3 regions of the Clostridium sp. LBM24168 genome follow, and region 2 is predicted to be linked to each of the others. Evidence: predicted binding sites of a transcription regulator. Region 2 holds the regulator's gene; each other region holds the start of a gene.
The links. Region 2 encodes NrdR, which represses ribonucleotide reductase genes. Its sites were predicted from a motif close to CACNANATNTNGTG; they were not measured.
Positions count from the first base shown of each region.

Region 1: nrdD (anaerobic ribonucleoside-triphosphate reductase) is a predicted target of NrdR. The motif match lies at 4,537-4,550, and genes of this name have one in related genera.
Region 3: ACSVC9_RS01125 (vitamin B12-dependent ribonucleotide reductase) is a predicted target of NrdR. The motif match lies at 2,257-2,270, and genes of this name have one in related genera.

Region 1 is NZ_CP196861.1:3,052,401-3,058,874, reverse strand. It holds gene ACSVC9_RS15275 (N-acetylmuramoyl-L-alanine amidase) at 1-677, opposite strand, end outside; gene ACSVC9_RS15270 (MBL fold metallo-hydrolase) at 828-1,463, shown strand; gene ACSVC9_RS15265 (ArsR/SmtB family transcription factor) at 1,497-1,862, opposite strand; gene nrdG (anaerobic ribonucleoside-triphosphate reductase activating protein) at 1,887-2,396, opposite strand; gene nrdD (anaerobic ribonucleoside-triphosphate reductase) at 2,414-4,519, opposite strand; gene ACSVC9_RS15250 (hypothetical protein) at 4,798-4,989, shown strand; TPP riboswitch at 5,017-5,114, shown strand; gene thiT (energy-coupled thiamine transporter ThiT) at 5,197-5,841, shown strand; gene ACSVC9_RS15240 (ferredoxin) at 5,894-6,085, opposite strand; gene ACSVC9_RS15235 (Mrp/NBP35 family ATP-binding protein) at 6,172-6,474, opposite strand, start outside.
Region 2 is NZ_CP196861.1:1,186,601-1,193,074, reverse strand. It holds gene ACSVC9_RS05970 (EAL domain-containing protein) at 1-1,679, opposite strand, end outside; gene ACSVC9_RS05965 (group II intron maturase-specific domain-containing protein) at 1,883-2,290, opposite strand; gene nrdR (transcriptional regulator NrdR) at 2,639-3,094, opposite strand; gene ACSVC9_RS05955 (YlmC/YmxH family sporulation protein) at 3,203-3,478, opposite strand; gene sigG (RNA polymerase sporulation sigma factor SigG) at 3,526-4,299, opposite strand; gene sigE (RNA polymerase sporulation sigma factor SigE) at 4,373-5,080, opposite strand; gene spoIIGA (sigma-E processing peptidase SpoIIGA) at 5,166-5,951, opposite strand; gene ftsZ (cell division protein FtsZ) at 6,216-6,474, opposite strand, start outside.
Region 3 is NZ_CP196861.1:236,763-243,236, forward strand. It holds gene ACSVC9_RS01125 (vitamin B12-dependent ribonucleotide reductase) at 1-2,211, opposite strand, end outside; gene ACSVC9_RS01130 (sigma-54 interaction domain-containing protein) at 2,453-4,084, shown strand; gene ACSVC9_RS01135 (CaiB/BaiF CoA transferase family protein) at 4,287-5,510, shown strand; gene ACSVC9_RS01140 (acyl-CoA dehydratase activase) at 5,543-6,319, shown strand; gene ACSVC9_RS01145 (2-hydroxyacyl-CoA dehydratase subunit D) at 6,342-6,474, shown strand, end outside.

The sequences.
Region 1 (6,474 bases), 1.3 Mb from region 2:
TACGAATAAGCATTTGTATGTATACTAACAAACTCATTGGAATTGGCCTTATTTGCAATATCTACACGAGATTGTGTATCCTTTTGCGTATCACCAGTTCTTGTATAAACTACATTCACTCCATTTTTCTTCAATATTTCTCCTGTTTTTAAAGCAACTGATAGGTTTATATCCTTCTCCTTTATTCCTGAATCAGATATTCCCCCACTGTCATCTCCACCATGCGAGGCATCGATTGTAACAGTATATTTATTATTTAAATTATCTTTATTAGATGAATCATCTTTTTTTGTATAAAACTTTAAATTTACGTCTTTCTCTAGTATATTCCCAGTTGCAGTTTTAACTCCACTTTTAACAGTTACGTCATATGCTTGTCCATATTGGTAATTCCCAACTGGCGCAATATCTACAATACATCTATTATTTTCAACAGTCAAATTAGTTTGAACAATATTACCACCTGAATCTTTAACCACTATAGTCGAACTATTTACGCTGCTTTCATCTAATTCCTTATTAAAAGTTATCTTCCATACCTTGTTAATTTCCACATTATTTCCTATAGTTGCTCCATTATAATTACTTGCTGCATACACACTGCATTTGAAAGAAACCAGGAAAAGAAATATAAAAGTTAGAATAACAAAAATATTATAGAAATTACTTTTTCTCAAACAATCACCTCTTTCACAACATAATTAGCTTAATACAACTTTTATTATAGTATAAAATCTACTAGAATTATACTCTAAAAGGTTATTTTTCTAATTACAAATTTGAAATATGTTATAATACTTGTAAAACTAAAGTAGGAGGTAATCTTTATGAAAATAACATATCTTGCCCATTCCAGCTTTATACTTGAAAGTTCAAATGGTACAAAAATTTTAACAGATCCTTTTGATACTACGATAGGTTACAAAATATTTGAAGGAGATGTCGATATTGTAACCATAAGCCATCATCACTTTGATCATGATTATGTTGAAAAAATAAAATGTAAAAATATTATAGACAAAACAGGACATTTTAATTTTGAGAACATTTCTATAACAGGTATACCATCCTATCATGATAAGATAAAAGGTGCTAAAAGAGGTAAAAATACAATTTTTATAATAGAAATAGATAACTACAGAGTCTGCCATCTTGGAGATCTAGGATACGTATTATCAGAAGATGAAGTTTCAGCACTAGGAAGCATAGATGTACTTTTTATTCCCGTAGGCGGTAATTTTACTATAGATGGTAAAGAAGCTGCGAAAGTATCTTCTGCAATAAATCCCCACATAGTAATACCTATGCATTATAAAACTCCTCTTTTATCTTTTGAATTGGATGGTCTTGAAACCTTCTTGAAACATATGAAAAATGTTGAGAATGTAAGTTCTAACTTCTTAAACCTAAAGGAAAAACTAACATGCTCAAATAAAGTTCAAATATTAGAATATAAAAAGTAAAAATACCTGTGTAAAATTTACACAGGTATTTTTCTAGCTATGTTCTACATGCTCCAAACCCGCATTGAACAATTGATTTATATGTTGATCATCCAAAGAGTAATATACTTGTTTTCCTTCTTTCCTAAACTTTACAAGATGTGATGACTTTAATATACTTAGCTGGTGTGATATAGCAGATTGACTCATATTAAGCACAGCTGCTATATCACACACACATAATTCCTTTTTAAACAAAGCATATATTATCTTTATCCTAGTATGATCTCCTAAAACTTTAAACAGAGAAGATAATTTTAAAAAAATCTCCTCGGGAAGCATACTATTCTTAACAATATCTATGCATTCCTCATGAATTTCATTACAAGAACAGACTTCTATTTCTGAATTACTTTCCATAATATCACTTCCTTATATGAAGTATCAAAATTGCATTAATATTATGCTTTGAGAATTTAAACTTGCTTGCACATCTATAATCCTCTGGTTACTGGATCCTCTAAATCTAAGTGAGGCACCCATTTTATCTTTATCAAATTTTCCATCTACAAGTACATCTACATTTTTAAGGAGATTCATACCGGATCCTTGAGACATATTATCAAGTATATACTCAAATTTATACCCTGTATAACACCATATATTTAATTTTAGTTCTTTAATCTTTTCAGCCATATAGCCAAAAGCCTCTATTTGATAAAAAGGATCTCCACCTGAAAAAGTAACTCCTTTTATCATAGGATTCTCAGAAATATCTTGAACTAGGTCATTTATATTTTTTAATTCGCCACCTTTAAAATCATGAGTGGATTGGTTAAAACAACCTTTGCAATTATGTCCACATCCTTGAGCAAAAAATACTCTCCTAAGTCCAGGTCCATTTACCAGACTTTCGTAAGCAATTCCCGCCAATCTAACAAATTTATCTTTCATAATATTTTCTCCTACTTTTAAAAATAAATTCTTTTCCCTGTAGACTGTGATATTCTATCTTTTCTCTCCGCCACTTTTCCTTCTCCAAACCTCTCATCTAATGAAAGATAACCTGTAACTCTCGATATACCCTGAAAATTACTATTTCCACACTTAGGACAAATATTTTCATCATGTACATAAGTTCCACAGTCCTTGCAGTATCTTATGTGAAAATTTATACCTATATAGCTTATGTTGGTTCTAGTATAAGCATAATTTATTATATCATAAACTACATCCTCCGATGGATAGTCATCAAGTTCTATATAACTTATATGTCCTCCGTTGCATAATTTATGATAAGGTGCTTCAATATCAATTTTATTTTTTATGGATATAGGAAAATTTACAGGTACGTGATAAGAATTGGTATAATAATCTTTATCTGTAACCCCTTTAATTTCCCCAAATACTTTTTTATCTTTAGCTATGAATTTGCCACTCAGACCTTCTGCAGGAGTAGCATAACAACTCCAGTTGAGATGGGTCTCTCCTGTTAGTTTATCAGTATAATCCCTAATATAATTTACAATTTTCAGTCCAAGTTTTCTTGCTTTTTCACTTTCTCCATGATGCTTTCCCGTGAGTGCTTTAAGTGCCTCAGCAAGTCCAATAAATCCTATTGCCCATGTTCCCTGTTTTAATATTGGTTCTATAGAATCCTCTTCTCCTAAATCTTCAGCTCCTTTCATAAGTTTCTGTCCTGCAACAAAAGGCAGATCTTTCACTTTTAATTTCTTTAATGTATTATATCTATGAATTAAAGATTCTTTTGATAAATTCAACCTATCATTTAAAAGTTTGAAAAATTTATCTAAATTTCCCTTAGATATAATTGCTATTCTCGGAAGATTAATAGTTGTCGGAGCTATATTTCCCCTTCCTTTTGGACCAGCCTCACCATTTACATTAGAACATACATATGTTCTACATCCCATAGTTGATGGAATTATACCTTGGTCATAATAAAACTTATTGAAATTAGCATCCATATTCATAAAAGTAGGATTCATTCTCTTTGCTGCTACTCTACAGGCAATTCTAAACAGATAGTAATATGGATCTCCCTCTTTTTTGTTGACACCATCCTTTACTCTAAATATTATGTTTGGAAATATAGGCTGTTCACCTTGTCCAAGTCCTTTTTCATATTCAGTCAAAAATACTTCACATATAAGTGCTGAATCTTTAGTCCTAGGTATACCTAAATTAATAGAACTAAATGGAACCTGAGATCCTGCCCTGGAGTGCATGGTATTTAAGTTATAAATTATACCCTGCATAGCTTGCTCTATGCTTCTTCTAAGCTTTTTTTCGGATATTTCACCTATTTTATCTTCTCCCACTTCCAGCTCTCTTAAATCTTTTATTATTTCCTGTCTAGTGGGCTCAATAAAAATGGACATATCATTATCAAAATCCGGATGAGATTGTCCCCCAAACATATCATTTTGTGATGATTGAAGTAATATACATGAAAGTTCAGCCGCCGATTCTATCCTCTTAGGATATCTAATATATCCATAACCAGTATTAAATCCTTTCAAAAGTATCTCTTTAGTAGGTATATGCAGACAATTAACACTTAAATTATAAGAATCAAGATCATGATAATATATATCTCCATTTTCATGTGCTTTTGCTAAATATTTCGGCATTTTAGCCAAATTGTGCCATTTATTTGATTCGCTTGCTATTCTTAGAAGTTTAGAACTATAATTATTTCCAACATTTGCATTGTCTCTATCTGTTTCTATTCCTATTTTATCAATAGCTTTCATAAGTTCTGACTTTATTTCCCTTATATTGTTTCTATCCCTTCTATAATTGGAATATGCAAACCCTATTTCAGTATATCCTCTTCTCATAAGGACTTCTTCAACTATATTTTGTATATCCTCTACATTTATTTCTTGTAAATTTAAATTTTCTATGTGCCTTATAACCTTCTGAGTTAGATCAATGAATTCACTTTCTTTTAGATCATAACCTATTTCATCAGAAGATCCCTTTATGGCATTAGTTATTTTAATAGAATTAAATTCTACTTTTCTTCCATCTCTTTTTACAACATGTAGCATACAATGCTCCTCCTAAATACTATATATTGTGTAACAATGTAATTATACTATTCAATTACTGGAATATCAATTTATATAAAATGCCACATACATCAATTAACAAATCTAAGTTAAACCTGCCTTCAAATATCTTATTTTAATTACGAAATTATACTTTTTAGAATAATTAACTATATATTTCACAAAATAATTATATCCAAAGATTTTTAAACATGCTAAATTATTATACTACATTAATCAATTAATTAAAAATATCTTTTATTATGAGGAGAGAAACAATGAAAGGTAAAATAATAGAAGCAACCTCTACAGAAGCTGTTATAGCTTTAATAGATGGAACAACACTAAGTATTGCGATATCACAATTACCTTACAACTGCAAAATAGGCGATAAAATAGATATAGAACCATCTCAAATGAAAATGACAGGAAAAAGTTTTATAAATATATCAACACCTCCTATTTGTTGAATTATATGTATTTATATACTATAATTATATTAATGCTAGGGGTGCTTTTTAAAGCTGAGAAATATTTTATTAACCCTTTACCTGATCTGGATAATACCAGCGTAGGGAAGCTAATTTATATTTAATATATTCTTATTATATTTTATAAAAGTTGGATTTTACTTTTTAGGTACCTCAAAGCATATGTTTAAGGAGGTATCTTTTATTATGTTTCTATTAAAAAATCTTACAGAAATAAGTTCACATCCAAGTTCTCTATTTGCACTTATAGCTCTAATTGCCATTATTATATTTATTGCTAAAGTGAAAAAGATATGTTTTTCAACCCAACTTATAACCCAGATAGGTATTGCTTTGGCTCTCGCTACTATACTTAAAATATTTAGAATATATCATTTCCCCCAGGGAGGAAGTATAACCCTTGGTAGCATGGTGCCTATATTGCTTATGGCATTTCTATATGGACCTGAAGTAGGCTTTTTAACGGGGTTCCTATATGGAATTATAACTTTAATTCTTGATCCTTACATACTTCAGCCCGTACAAGTTTTATTTGATTATCCACTTCCTTTTATGGCACTTGGCATAGCCGGTTATTTTAGTAATCACAAACTGCTAGGTACAGCAGCCGCGATATTTATGCGGTTCATATGTCATTTTATATCCGGAGTTTTATTTTTTGGAAGCTTTGCTCCAAAAGGAATGTCTCCTGTAATATATTCAATATCATTAAACGGAAGCTTTATGCTAATAGAAGGAATTATATGTATAGTCATAATAGCTGCACTTCCCTTTAGACAGCTGGAATCTATTTTAAAGAAGAAAACTTTTCATAATTCTATTAATAAATAGAATTTTAAAAGCTGTGCAAATTTTGCACAGCTTTTAAAACTACTCTATAAAATTATTCTTCTATGGATATTGCACTTACAGGACATCCATCTCTTGCATCCTCTGCTGAATCCTCTGAAGTACCGGGCACTTCACTTACCAAAGTTCCAGCTTTTCCATCGTCTTCCATTGTGAAGACCTCTGGGCATGCACTAGGGCACATACCACAACCTATACAGAGATCTTTATCCACTACTGCCTTCATAACATTCACCGCTTTCTTAATAAAATTAACAATATAATTGTTTGTTAATTTTATTAAGAATATACATATATTCACAAAATTTAATTCTATATTTTCAATCTGGTCATAAAATTATCAACTAAATTATTATAATCTGGAGATTTAGATATGTACTGTTCAACTTTTCCTTCTTCCATTTTACTTACAAGTTCTAAATCCATGGGTATTTCATCAAGAAGTGGTAATCCCAAATATGCAGCCTGTTCACTAGCAGATTTTTCACTAAATAGTCTTATTTTTTCATTACAGTTTCTGCATTTTACATATGACATATTTTCCACCGCTCCAATTATATTTATATTCATCTTTTCAGCCATTATAACAACCTTTTTAACTATCATTGACACCAT
Region 2 (6,474 bases):
CCGATCTCGTCAATTTCCTTAAATCTAGTAAAGTTTCCATACATACACCCCAATGCTATAGACGTTAGAGGAAAAATATCTTTATTGCCCTTTCTATCCAAAGATTCAATGTATCCATTACTTTTATCTTTCTCATTAAAAAAATCAAGTATTTTTGAATCAAATTTTGAAATTATACTTTGGCACAATTTCTCACATATTTCTTTTTCATTTTCAATTATACATACAAAATCGTCTCCTCCTATATGGCCTACAAAACCATTGTATGTACAAAATTTCTTAGTTTGTTCTTCTATAAGTCTGGCAGTAAATTTTAAAACTTTATCTCCATTTTCAAAACCATATGTATCATTATATATTTTAAAATTATTTAAATCTGCATAAATCAAAAAAAAATTAGCATTATGATGCAGCATATTATAAATATTTTCATTTATAATTTCATTTCCAGGAAGTCCTGTTAGTGGATTCAAATTTTTAGCACGGTTTTTTTCAAATTCTAAAGTATACTCAAGTAAATTTTTAATTGTGACAATTCCATAGTATTTATTTCCTTTTGTAACTATAACATAATCATATATTTTTTTAGAAGGTCTATCCATTGCAATTTTTGATGCATCGCTTATGGAAGTATAATAATCTACTATCAAAGGCGAAGAATCCATAACTAAGGATACAGAGCGTTTTGAAAAAACTGAAAGGCCATATTGAGTAGCAAGCGCATAGTCAAGATCATGCTGCATAATCAATCCTATGGGATATCCACTTTCTTCAATACATGCCCCCATAATTCCTGAATTATCAAAGAATTTTTTAATGTCTTTGCTTTTGGTCACCAGCGAGAAAGCTGGATTCTTTATTGCAATGCTGCCAACATAATTTTTTTCAAATTTATTGCTTTGTATTTTACTGTATTTCATTATTTTTTTTCTTACATTTTCAGAAATATCAAGAAATGTTCCCGAAGGTCTTTGAATAAAGTATCCCTGACCTATAGTAACACCAAGGTTTATCAATTTCAAAAGCTCACTTTCAGTTTCAATTCCTTCTGCAATAATTTCCATATTTGTAGAATGAGCTAGCTCCAAAAATGTCTTTACAAGTTTTTGTTTGAATATATCCTTATCTATTCCTTTAATAAATGATATATCAATCTTAACATAGTGAGGTCTTGTTTCCATCAAAGTTTTAAGTCCCGAATAGCCTGTACCCATATCATCGATTGCAATTTTATATCCCTGATTAATATAATTATCAAGTGCTACTTTAAAACTTTTATAATCTTCTATAGCAGTTTTCTCTGTTATTTCAAAAATAATTGAGTTTGAAGATATACCATTCTCTTTTAAAAATTCTTTTGTAAATCCACTTTTGAACCTGTCATCTTTAAATATTCTAGGATCTACGTTTATAAATAATAGTTTATCCTTATCTATCCTATTAGCTTTTTCTATAGCTTTTAATCTGCATAGTAACTCAAGATCCCAAACTCTATTGCAGCTTTCTGCTACTGAAAAAAGCTTATTTGGAAAATGCAAAATTGAATCTTCCGGTCCTCTACTTAAAGCTTCATATCCTATAATAGAAGCATCTTTGAGAGATACAATAGGTTGAAATACTGTACTAATGCTTCCACAAGATAATATCCTATCCAGTTCGAGTTCATATTGTAGATTCATTCTAACTCACCCCGCATACCGACTTCTTAGAAAATTATACAATTCTTATATTAAATGCTTACTAATTATTTGTTAAATTTAGTTAATATACTCATAATATAACTACGCAATCGAGTAGGAGCTGAATAATTATTTTATTCAGCGACCTCTCACACCACTGTGCGTACCGTTCGGTACACAGCGGTTCAATAAGAATTACCTAATTATAGATATCTTTCGGTTAATGTTATAAAGCCTTGCTTTTTAAGATATTTATTAGATAGTGTCTTTGATAGAATAGGGCTGCAGGATATCCTCCAGTAGCCTTTTCTTGTATTTGCATATTCCCAAGCTTTATATTCATCAATACCAAGCCTTTTAAGATTATCGTGTTTTGTTTTGAGTTTTTTCCATTGTTTCCAATAACACATCCTAATCCTTCTTCTAAGCCACTCATCTAACGTCTTTGTACTTTTCATATCTGCCAGTTTGAAGTAGTTAATCCATACCTTTATTGTTGATTTAGCTACGCCATATTCACGATTTATCTCACTTAGTGACTTCCCTAAATTGTAAAGTTCCACTATAGTATTTTTGAAATCTTTTGTGTATCTCTTAGATCTATTTGACATTATGTAGACACTTCCTTTTCTCTATTTTATATTGTTCGAATTTTGTGTCTACATTTTTATACTAGCACCATAAAGCAGCGACTTTCAAGTCGCACACTATGACATCTGCTGACTTCTGACAGTTCAGCCACACATTACTGTATGGGTTATTATTTCTAAATTCATATCTATAACTTATCTGTCAGACCAGAGTTTTGCTGCCGACTTCCTTCAGATTCCACGTCACCATGGACACCCTTGTCTTAAGCTGTGCACTTGGCACTATCAACCCGTGCTTGGGACTTTCACCCATTAGATTGCACCCATGCTGGGCGCACATAAAAAATAGACGATATTTAAATATATCGTCTATTTTTTCGAAATAAGATTTTTAATTTCCTCCATAAATGTATTTATGTCCTTAAACTGTCTATATACAGATGCAAATCTTACATAGGAGACCTCATCAATATCCTTAAGTCTTTTCATCACCATTTCACCTATATCGGAAGAACTTATTTCAGTTATCATTTTATTATTTATACTTTTCTCAATATCATCTGTTATACTTTCAAGCTGCTGCCTAGAAACAGGTCTTTTTTGACATGCTTTTATAAGTCCGTTTAATATCTTATTTCTGTCAAAATATTCTCTATCCATAGTTTTCTTTATAACCAGTATTGGCAGATCTTCGATTTTCTCATAAGTAGTATACCTTCTCTTACAGCCTAAGCACTCTCTTCTTCTTCTAATAGCTTTATTGTCCTCAGTAGATCTGGAATCAACAACTTTACTTTCTACATATCCACAATAAGGGCATTTCATTTATTTCACGTCCTTTTATATCTATATATAATTTATATTATACTCTCTTTTCGCTAAATTTTCATCAATCTTTAGACATATATAGATACTTAATAAAACAAACATGCTCTAAGTTAATACATTTTCTGCATCTACAAGTAATACATCTATTCCTATCTTTTTTACATTGTCCCAAGGTAATTCTACATCATCATTTTTACCAAACCAACTTATTTTAGATGTTTGAGATGGTAATATTATAGATAGTATCCTGCTATTCTCACAATCTATTTTTAGATCCTTTATAAAGCCCAGCTTTGCTCCTGTGTTTATATCTATAATTTCCATAGATCTCAAACTTGCCAATGAGTATAATGAATTTTCTTCTTCAATATTATTTTCCATATATGTAAGCACCCCCCAACAACTATATAAAATCTAATATATTATATTTATATATATTTTTTCATATGTCTTAAAGCTGTTTTTTCCAGTCTTGATACTTGAGCCTGTGATATTCCTATTTCTTCTGCCACCTCCATCTGTGTTCTTCCATCAAAGAATCTGAGATTTAATATTAGTTTTTCTCTGTCATTTAACTTTTTCATTGCCTCTTTTATGGATATATCTTCAAGCCAGTTTTCATCCACATTTTTTCTATCACTTATTTGATCCATAACATATATAGCATCTCCGCCATCACGATATATTGGTTCAAACAGCGAAACAGGATCTTGAATTGCATCCAATGCAAATACTACTTCTTCTCTTGGCATATCTAATTCTTTCGATATTTGTGATATTGTAGGTTCCTTGTTGTTTTCCCTTACAAGCTTATCTCTTGCCTGAAGTGCCTTATAAGCTATATCTCTAAGGGACCTACTTACTCTTATAGAATTATTATCCCTTAAATATCTCCTTATTTCACCTATAATCATAGGAACTGCATAGGTAGAAAATTTTACATTTTGCTTCAAATCAAAATTATCTATTGCCTTTATAAGTCCCACACATCCCACCTGAAAGAGATCATCCGCATTTTCACCCCTATTGTTGAATCTTTGTATTACACTCAATACAAGTCTCAAATTTCCTTTTATGAATTTTTCTCTAGCTTTAAGATCTCCATCTCTAGTCTTAATTAAAAGTTCCTTCATTTCACTTTCCTTAAGAACTGGCAATTTTGATGTATTTACGCCGCAAATTTCAACTTTGTTAATTATCATGCAATCAGCCCCTTTAGAATATATAGCATTTTAAGTATTTACTAAGAAGCTGTATTTTATACTAAAGACAAGCTCATAACATTTTATTTATTTCTTTTTTTAAACGCTTTATTATCCTTTTTTCAAGTCTTGATATGTAAGATTGAGATATACCAAGCATATCAGCTACTTCCTTCTGGGTTTTTTCACTATATCCATTTAATCCGAACCTTAAATTTACTATTTTTCTTTCCCTCTCGCTTAACTTTTTCATAGCTATTACTAAAAGTTCTTTGTCTACTTCATCTTCAATAAGATCATACACAATATCATTTTCCGTACCTAATATATCAGATAATAACAATTCATTTCCATCCCAATCCACATTCAATGGCTCATAAAATGATATTTCGGCTTTTACTTTATTATTTCTTCTAAGATACATAAGTATTTCATTTTCAATACACCTTGATGCATAGGTAGCAAGCTTTATTTTTTTATTTGGATCAAAAGTATTTACAGCCTTTATAAGACCTATGGTACCTACTGATATTAAATCCTCTACATTTACACCTGTATTTTCAAATTTTCTTGCTATATAAACAACTAGTCTTAAATTTCTTTCAATTAAAGTTGATCTTACTTTTTCATCTCCAGATACCAATTTCAATACCAAATCCTGTTCTTCTTCCTTAGTAAGAGGAGGAGGAAGCACATCACTGCCTCCTATGTAATACAAACTCCTAAAAAATATTTTAAATTTTAACATCAACCTATTTAGTATCACATTTATTTTAAACATAATTGACCCCCCAATTAACCCTAGTTTTTAATTCTATATCTCATGCATGCTTACTTTTTTGCCAATAGTTAATGCCCAATTTTCTTTAGATCACCCCTCTTGGAAGCAGTGCGTGATAATCACTAAACTCACTTAATCTATCTTCACAAAAAGCTATTATGACTTCTCTAATTTCAACATTATCTCCTATTCCTATCTTTACTGCTTTTGGTTTAAATCCCTTCAGCTTGTCACGCTTTCCATTTACAACCTTATATGGTATGTAAAATTTATCATACTTCTCAATATCTATATTACAAAACATGGATTTCTCAACTATTATTACTGGAAGATTGGTTGCAGGTTCCTTTAATTCATTTCCAGTATCCAAAAAAGCCTTTACTCTCTTGCTTCCATTATTTAATATAATGTCTACATTGAATATCAAAGTAGTAAGTGTCTTTCTATCTCTTATAAATACTACCAATCTGTCAATCACAATATATACAATCATAATAGCGATCATAAGCCATTTATATGAAAAATAGTACGTATACTCTCCGTAGATATTATATTGAATAAAAATGCATATTCCAGCCAAAAGCATTGAATACATTATAAATATTGATAGAGCTTTCAAATTGAATACAATATTTTTTTTTCTAAAAGTTATCAATATCAAGATAGCAGCCGTCAGCACTTTAAAAAATAAATTAGAAAATACTGAAAATGTTGGAAAAATTATCGTTATAACATATATTCCTCCTAAAAGAGATGATAAAATCATGTATCTAAATTTCACCATTACCCTAAGAGTTTTTGCTGTAATATACATAATAAAAAAATTGACCACTATATTTACAAAAATTAGTACATCCAAAAATACAATCAAATATTCATCATCTCCTCCTTATTGTTTTCCCAATATTTAACTCTATTATATACTTATATTCTTCAAAATTTTGTCATTTTATAATCTTATATAATATTTTTATCTTCTATAATATGCCATAGTATTTAAATTTATACTTAATATAAGGTTACATGGATACATATGTATATAAAAAAAAAGAAATGTAAATTTGATATGAAAATTTAACAAGGATGAAAAACAAATAGAGTTCATGTACAATTAATTGTACATGAACTCTATTTGTTACCTGCCATTTCTCTGTCTTCTGAGAAAAGCTGGAATCTCAAGATCCTCTTCGTTTAAATCACTGTAATCAGAAGTTGCTGCTGCCTCATTTTTTGCATCTATTCTATTCTTAAACTGTCCATTATTATTATTATTAATATCCTTTTTTAAACTGTCATTAGATTTGATTTTTTTCTTTTCCTCTTCAAATCCGGTAGCTATTACTGTAATCCTTATTTCATCTTTAATATCTTCATCTATTACTGCTCCAAATATT
Region 3 (6,474 bases), 950 kb from region 2:
TATAGCTGCTACCATTTTTACGTGTCCCATTGGTGAAATGTACCTTTCTCCGCTTCCACATTTGTTTGAGGTATCAAATACTGCTATATGCTCATCTTTCAGGTGTGGAGCACCTTCTATCTTACCATCGAGTATCTTTTCATAGGTAAAACCATCTTTTGTTACATTTTCTTTTTCCAGTACGTAGTCCATAATGTCTTCTATTTCTTCCTTGCTGTAGCCAAGCTTTTTAAAAGCTTCAGTTATTACAGGATTTATTATTGTCATAAAACCTCCACCAGACAATTTTTTATATACTATATGACTGAAAAATGGTTCAATGGAAGTAGCTCCACAGTCCATTGCAAAAGAGATGGTACCAGTAGGGGCAATAACTGAAACCTGTGCGTTTCTATAACCCGAAATCTGCCCACTTTTAAAAGCATTTATAAAACTTTCCTTGAGCTGTCTGCTTATATAGTATAATCCCTCCTTCTCCAGCAGATTGTGATCCACCGTTAAAGGGGTATAATCTAGATTTTCAAAGTTGTTTTCATACTTGACCTTGTCATTTTCAGTAAGTTTTTCCAGGTCCACACCGGCGGCTCTGGAATGATTCCTGATTACCCTCATCATATAAGGCTTATTTGTATTGAATTTTTTGAAGGAACCTATCTTTTTTGCCATAAGTGATGATGTATAATAGGACTCACCTGTCAATATTCCTATAAGTGATGATGTAAGAGTCCTTGCCTCATTGGAATCATAGGGATATCCCATAACCATGAGAAGGGAGGCTATATTTGATATGCCCAATCCTGTTGTCCTGAAAAGGTAGGTCTTTCTTGCTATATTCTCTGTAGGAAATTGTCCCCAGTGTATGGATGCTTCCAAAATTAACTGCACAAGGTGTATTATGTGGAGATAGCCCTGAATATCAAAATGTCCTGTATTTATGTCATAAAATTTGTATATGTTTATGGATGCAAGGTTACAGGAGGTGTCATCCAGGAAGGCATATTCACCACATGGATTGGTAGAGTTAATTTTATTGTATTTGGCATTTAGATTTCCATCTTCTCCGGCAGGGCATGTGTGCCATGCGTTAAAGGTATCGCTGAACTGAGGAGCCGGATCCGCGCATTTCCATGCAGATGTGTTAAAAGCTTCCCATAAGTTCTTTACTTTTTCCTCCCTTGTGATTTTGGAATCAACTCTTCCTGTCAGTTCTATAGTTTCATCAGGGCTTTCGTTAAGGTTTTCCACCTTATGCATAAAATCATTTGAAAATCTAATGGAGTTGTTGCTGTTTTGACCGGATACCGTTTCATACGCTTCTCCATCAATATCCATGTCATAACCCATTTTGCCAAGAGCTCTCACTTTGTCTTCCTCTTTTGATTTCCATGTTATAAAATCCATGATCTCAGGATGGTCAACATCAAGGCATACCATTTTGGCAGCTCTTCTTGTTGTTCCTCCAGATTTAATTGCACCTGCATTTCTATCCAGTGCCTTCAAAAAGCTCATAAGACCTGATGATGCACCACCGCCAGAGAGCTTCTCCCCTTTTGCCCTTATACTGGAGAAGTTGCTTCCAGTACCGGAGCCACCTTTGAAAAGTTTTGTCTCTGTGACGAATTGATCTGAAATGGAATGCGGACCAAGAAGTTTATCTTCTATGGAGAGTATAAAACAAGCCGAAGCCTGGGTTCTTGTGTAATTGTCACAACATTCCACTACTTTGTTTTCCTTTTCGTCAAAATAGTAGTTTCCCTGTTTCGCACCTTCTATCCCGTAGGATAATTTAAGTCCGGTATTAAACCACTGCGGGGAATTTGGAGCATACATCTGGTTCAGGAGGGCATAGACGCATTCATCATAAAATATCTGTGCTTCCTCTTCCGTGGTTATTAAATTTTCATCTTTTAGGGCCTGGCACCAGAAGTTTACAAGCCTGTTTGCAACTGTCCTCATACTGTTTTCATAACCCAGCTTTCCTGGGACTCCGGCTTTTCTGAAATACTTTGAGGCTATTATATCGCAGGCATTTTGAGAGTAATGCTCCGGAAATTCAAGATCCTTCATGTCTACAAGCACTTTGTTTGTTTTATAGTCCTTTAAAAAGACATCAACTTTTTTCCATTTGAATAGATCATATACGGTTTTCGATTTGTCTTCTTCAAGTACGTTTGTATAGTATCTTTTAAATATATCATTTATAGAGTCCAATTATATCTCTCCTTATCTACATATTGTATATAAAATATAATGATGTACTATATATAGAACTTACATGACTTCTTAATTATAAATTATAAAAGAGGAATATTCAAATATGATAGCATGTAAAAACAAGAGTAGAATTCAAAAATTATTATATAAACAGTATAAATGTAGTTTTATCGTACCGATTTTCCATTGTTTTGTGTTATACTTTTTATTGTAGTCGAAGGAATGTGAGGTAAAACAAATGGTAATTATTGATGATTGTTTTGTAGAAAATATGCCTGTAGAATGCATAGTTACGAATTTAAATGGTAAAGTATTGAAGTCAAATGGTATGGCGGAAGATACTTTAAAAAGACTAAAGGGGAAAGTGTGTACTGCAGAACATATAGAGAAGATCTACAATATAAATGGATGTAAAGTTAATATTGTAAGCTACAAAGCCCAGTACAATTCAACTCACTGCTATATATATATTATAAATAATTTAAAGTTAAAAATTGATGAGATAAATACTGTGTTTAATTGCATAGATGGAATAGTTCTTGTAGTAAACAGGAACAAGATAATAGAAAGGGTCAATACTTCATTTTACAAGCTTACGGGAATTGATACAAAGCTCTTTGAAGGCAAGAATATAGATGACCTTAAAAAGAATGAATTTATGGAGGAGTCCATAATACAGAAGGTTTTTGAAGATAAGAAGACTGTAGAGATGAATGTAAAATATAAAAGCGGCAGAATTGTTACATATACTGCAGTTCCTATTATTGATAAAAATGGGGACATAAAACAAGTGATTGCTACGGGAAGGAATATAACTGAACTTGTTGAACTTCAAAACAGACTTGAAGAATCGGAAAAACAAAAAAAGAAATATATTGACAGACTTAGGAATCTGGAAAAACATCTTGGGGGAAATCTTATATATTCTAGTGATAAAATGAAACAGGTAATGAAAATGGCGATTCGGGCTGCGAAAACTGATTCGCCTATATTTATAACAGGGGAGTCTGGTGTGGGAAAAGAAGAAATTGCAAAATTTATCCATGAGAATAGCAGTAGAAGGAATGGAAATTTTGTAACAGTGAACTGTGCGGCAATTCCACCGGAACTTTTTGAATCAGAGTTGTTTGGGTATGACGAAGGTGCCTTTACAGGAGCAAAAAAAGGAGGTAAAGAAGGGCTTTTTGAGGGATCAAATGGCGGAACGCTATTTTTGGATGAAATTGGTGAAATGAATATTTCAATGCAGACTAAGCTTTTGAGAGTACTCCAGGAAAATGAGATAAAACGCATAGGCGGCAACAGGTCCATAAAAATTGATGTAAGGTATATTTGTGCCACAAACCTGTCGAAGAAGGATCTTTCAGACAATATGAAATTTAGACAGGACTTATACTACAGATTGAGTGTAATTCCAATAAATATTCCACCTCTTAGAGAAAGGAGAGCTGGAATATTTTCGCTAGTCCATGTGTTTCTTAAAAGTTACAATAAAAAGTACGGAAGAAAAATTAGATTGAATAGAAAAATGATGCAGGTATTTCATGATTATGATTGGCCTGGAAATATAAGAGAGTTGAAAAATGTGGTAGAGAGGCTTGTGATATTGAGTGAGGATGATTTGCCTACGGAAGAACAGTTCTATTATATACTTCAACTTGGAAATAAGGACAATCTGCAAAAACATAAATTGCAGGATAGAAAGATAGTGGTGAGCGGACTGATGAACTTGAATGAAGCCCATGATATGATAGATGAAACTCTCATAAAAAAGGCGCTGCATAAATACGGCAAGGTAACGGATGCAGCCAAGGCTATTGGTATAGATCCTTCTACCATATATAGAAAGTTAAAAAAAGGACAATTATAATATAGGTTTTGAGAAAAATCCATTGCACTGTGCAATGGATTTTTGCATTCTGCAATGGAACTGTTTTAAATTTATTTTTGATTAGCTATTGAAATGCCCATGTATGGTGATGCTGCGTGATGAGATAATTTTTTGTAACATTGGCATGAGAGTTGCTGAATATATTAATAAAATACAATTGTAAAGGAGAGTAAATGGATTAATGGGTAATTGCAGGAAACCTTTAGAAGGAGTAAAAATTGCAGAAATGTCTACCTTTGTGGCAGCTCCTGGTTGTGCAAGGGTTCTGGCTGATTGGGGTGCAGATGTAACTAAGATTGAGTCACTTTCAGGAGATGCAGGACGAATTATCGGTGGAAACTATAAAATGCCTATAGATGAAGAGGAAAATCCTCTGTTTGAAACTATGAACTCCAATAAAAGAGGAATATGTATAAATATAAAAAATGAAGATGGGAGGGACATACTCTACAAAATTCTGAAGAAATCAGATGTATTTATAACAAATGTAAGAAGCGTATCGTTGAAAAAAAGGGGATTCGACTATGAAACACTTCACAAAAAATTTCCCGGAATTATTTTTGCGCAAATATTGGGATACGGAGAAAAGGGGCCTGACAGTGGAAAAGCAGGATTTGACTATACTGCCTATTTTGCAAGAGGTGGTGTGATGGGGCCAATGATGGAAAAAGGGACTTCGCCTATAAATCCTGTTGTTGGATTTGGTGACAACCAGGCGGGAATGTTTCTGGCAGCCGGAATATGTGCGTCACTTTACAAGAAAGCTAGAACGGGTCAGGGTGAAAAGGTTACAGTAGGACTCTATAATACTGCTATCTATGATATGGATATAATGATTGCAGCCACAAAATATAGGACGAACGAGAAGGAGAGATGGCCTATAACTAGAAAGGAGCCACCTAGTCCGCTTATAAATTCATATAGATGCAAGGATGGAAAGTGGCTTGAAATATGCGTACAGGAGTATGGCAGATATCTGGATGCATTTTGTAAGGCAATCGGGCGTGAGGATCTTGCAAAAAATGAAAAGTTCAATACAGTTGAAAATGCGGTGATAAACTCACGGAAAATGGCCAGTATAATACAGGAAGAAATTTTGAAGAGAAATCTGGATGAATGGTGTGAGATATTTAGAAAAGCGGATCTTGCATTTGAAAAGATCCAGTCCTGGGAGGATATTGTGGAAGACCCACAGGCCTGGGATAATGATTATCTACGTAAAATTACTTATGAAAATGGAAATACAGGAATTATCGTAAATTCACCGGTTAAATTCAAAACACTCGGTGTCCCGGAAGCACACAGGGCTCCAAGGCTTGGAGAGAATACTTATGAGATAATGTCCAGGCTTGGGTATTCACAAGAGGAAATTGAAAATTTAAAATCCAGCAAGGCAGTCGGATAGATATAAAAATAACAGGAGTAAGGTGGTATTATATGTATACTATGGGTGTAGATATAGGATCTACCGCATCTAAAGGAATAATTCTAAAAGATGGGAAGGATATTATAGCCAGCAGTATCATTTCAGTAGGTACAGGTACAAGTGGACCTACCCGTGTAGTTAATAAGCTGTTTGAAAAGTCGAGATTATCAAAAAGTGATATGAAGAGAGTGGTTGTAACAGGATATGGAAGAATGAACTTTGATTATGCTGACAAGCAGATAAGTGAGTTGAGCTGCCATGCCAAAGGTGCATACAGTTTATTTCCGGATGCCAGAACAATAATAGATATAGGTGGCCAGGATGCAAAGGTTTTGAAATTGAACTCAAAGGGCAGACTTATGAATTTTGTAATGAATGACAAATGCGCTGCAGGAACAGGACGTTTTCTTGATGTAATGGCCAATGTACTGGAGGTTAAAACGGATGAACTGGCGGATCTTGCAGATAAGTCAAAGGATGAAGTTGAAATAAGCAGCACCTGTACTGTTTTTGCAGAGTCGGAAGTTATCTCTCGCCTGTCGGAGGGTAAAAAACCTGAAGATGTTGCTGCAGGAATTCATAGATCCATTGCCAGAAGGGTGTTGGGTCTTGCAAAAAGAATCGGTATAGAAAAAGAAGTAATAATGACTGGCGGAGTTGCCCAGAACAGAAGTGTAGTTGGATTTATGGAAAAGGGAATAGGATTTCCTATAAAAGTATCCAGGTATGCGCAAATAATTGGAGCTCTTGGGGCTGCAATATATGCCTGGGAAGAAACCAGTGAATAAAAATAGGAAGGGAATGTTGAAAATGGCAAAATCTAAAGCAATGCAAATGTGTAGACAAATAGTAAGTGACAGTTATGAAAAGGCTGCAGATGCTAAAAAGAATGGTGAACTTGTAGGGTGGGCCACATCCATATTTCCTCAGGAGATTCCCGAGG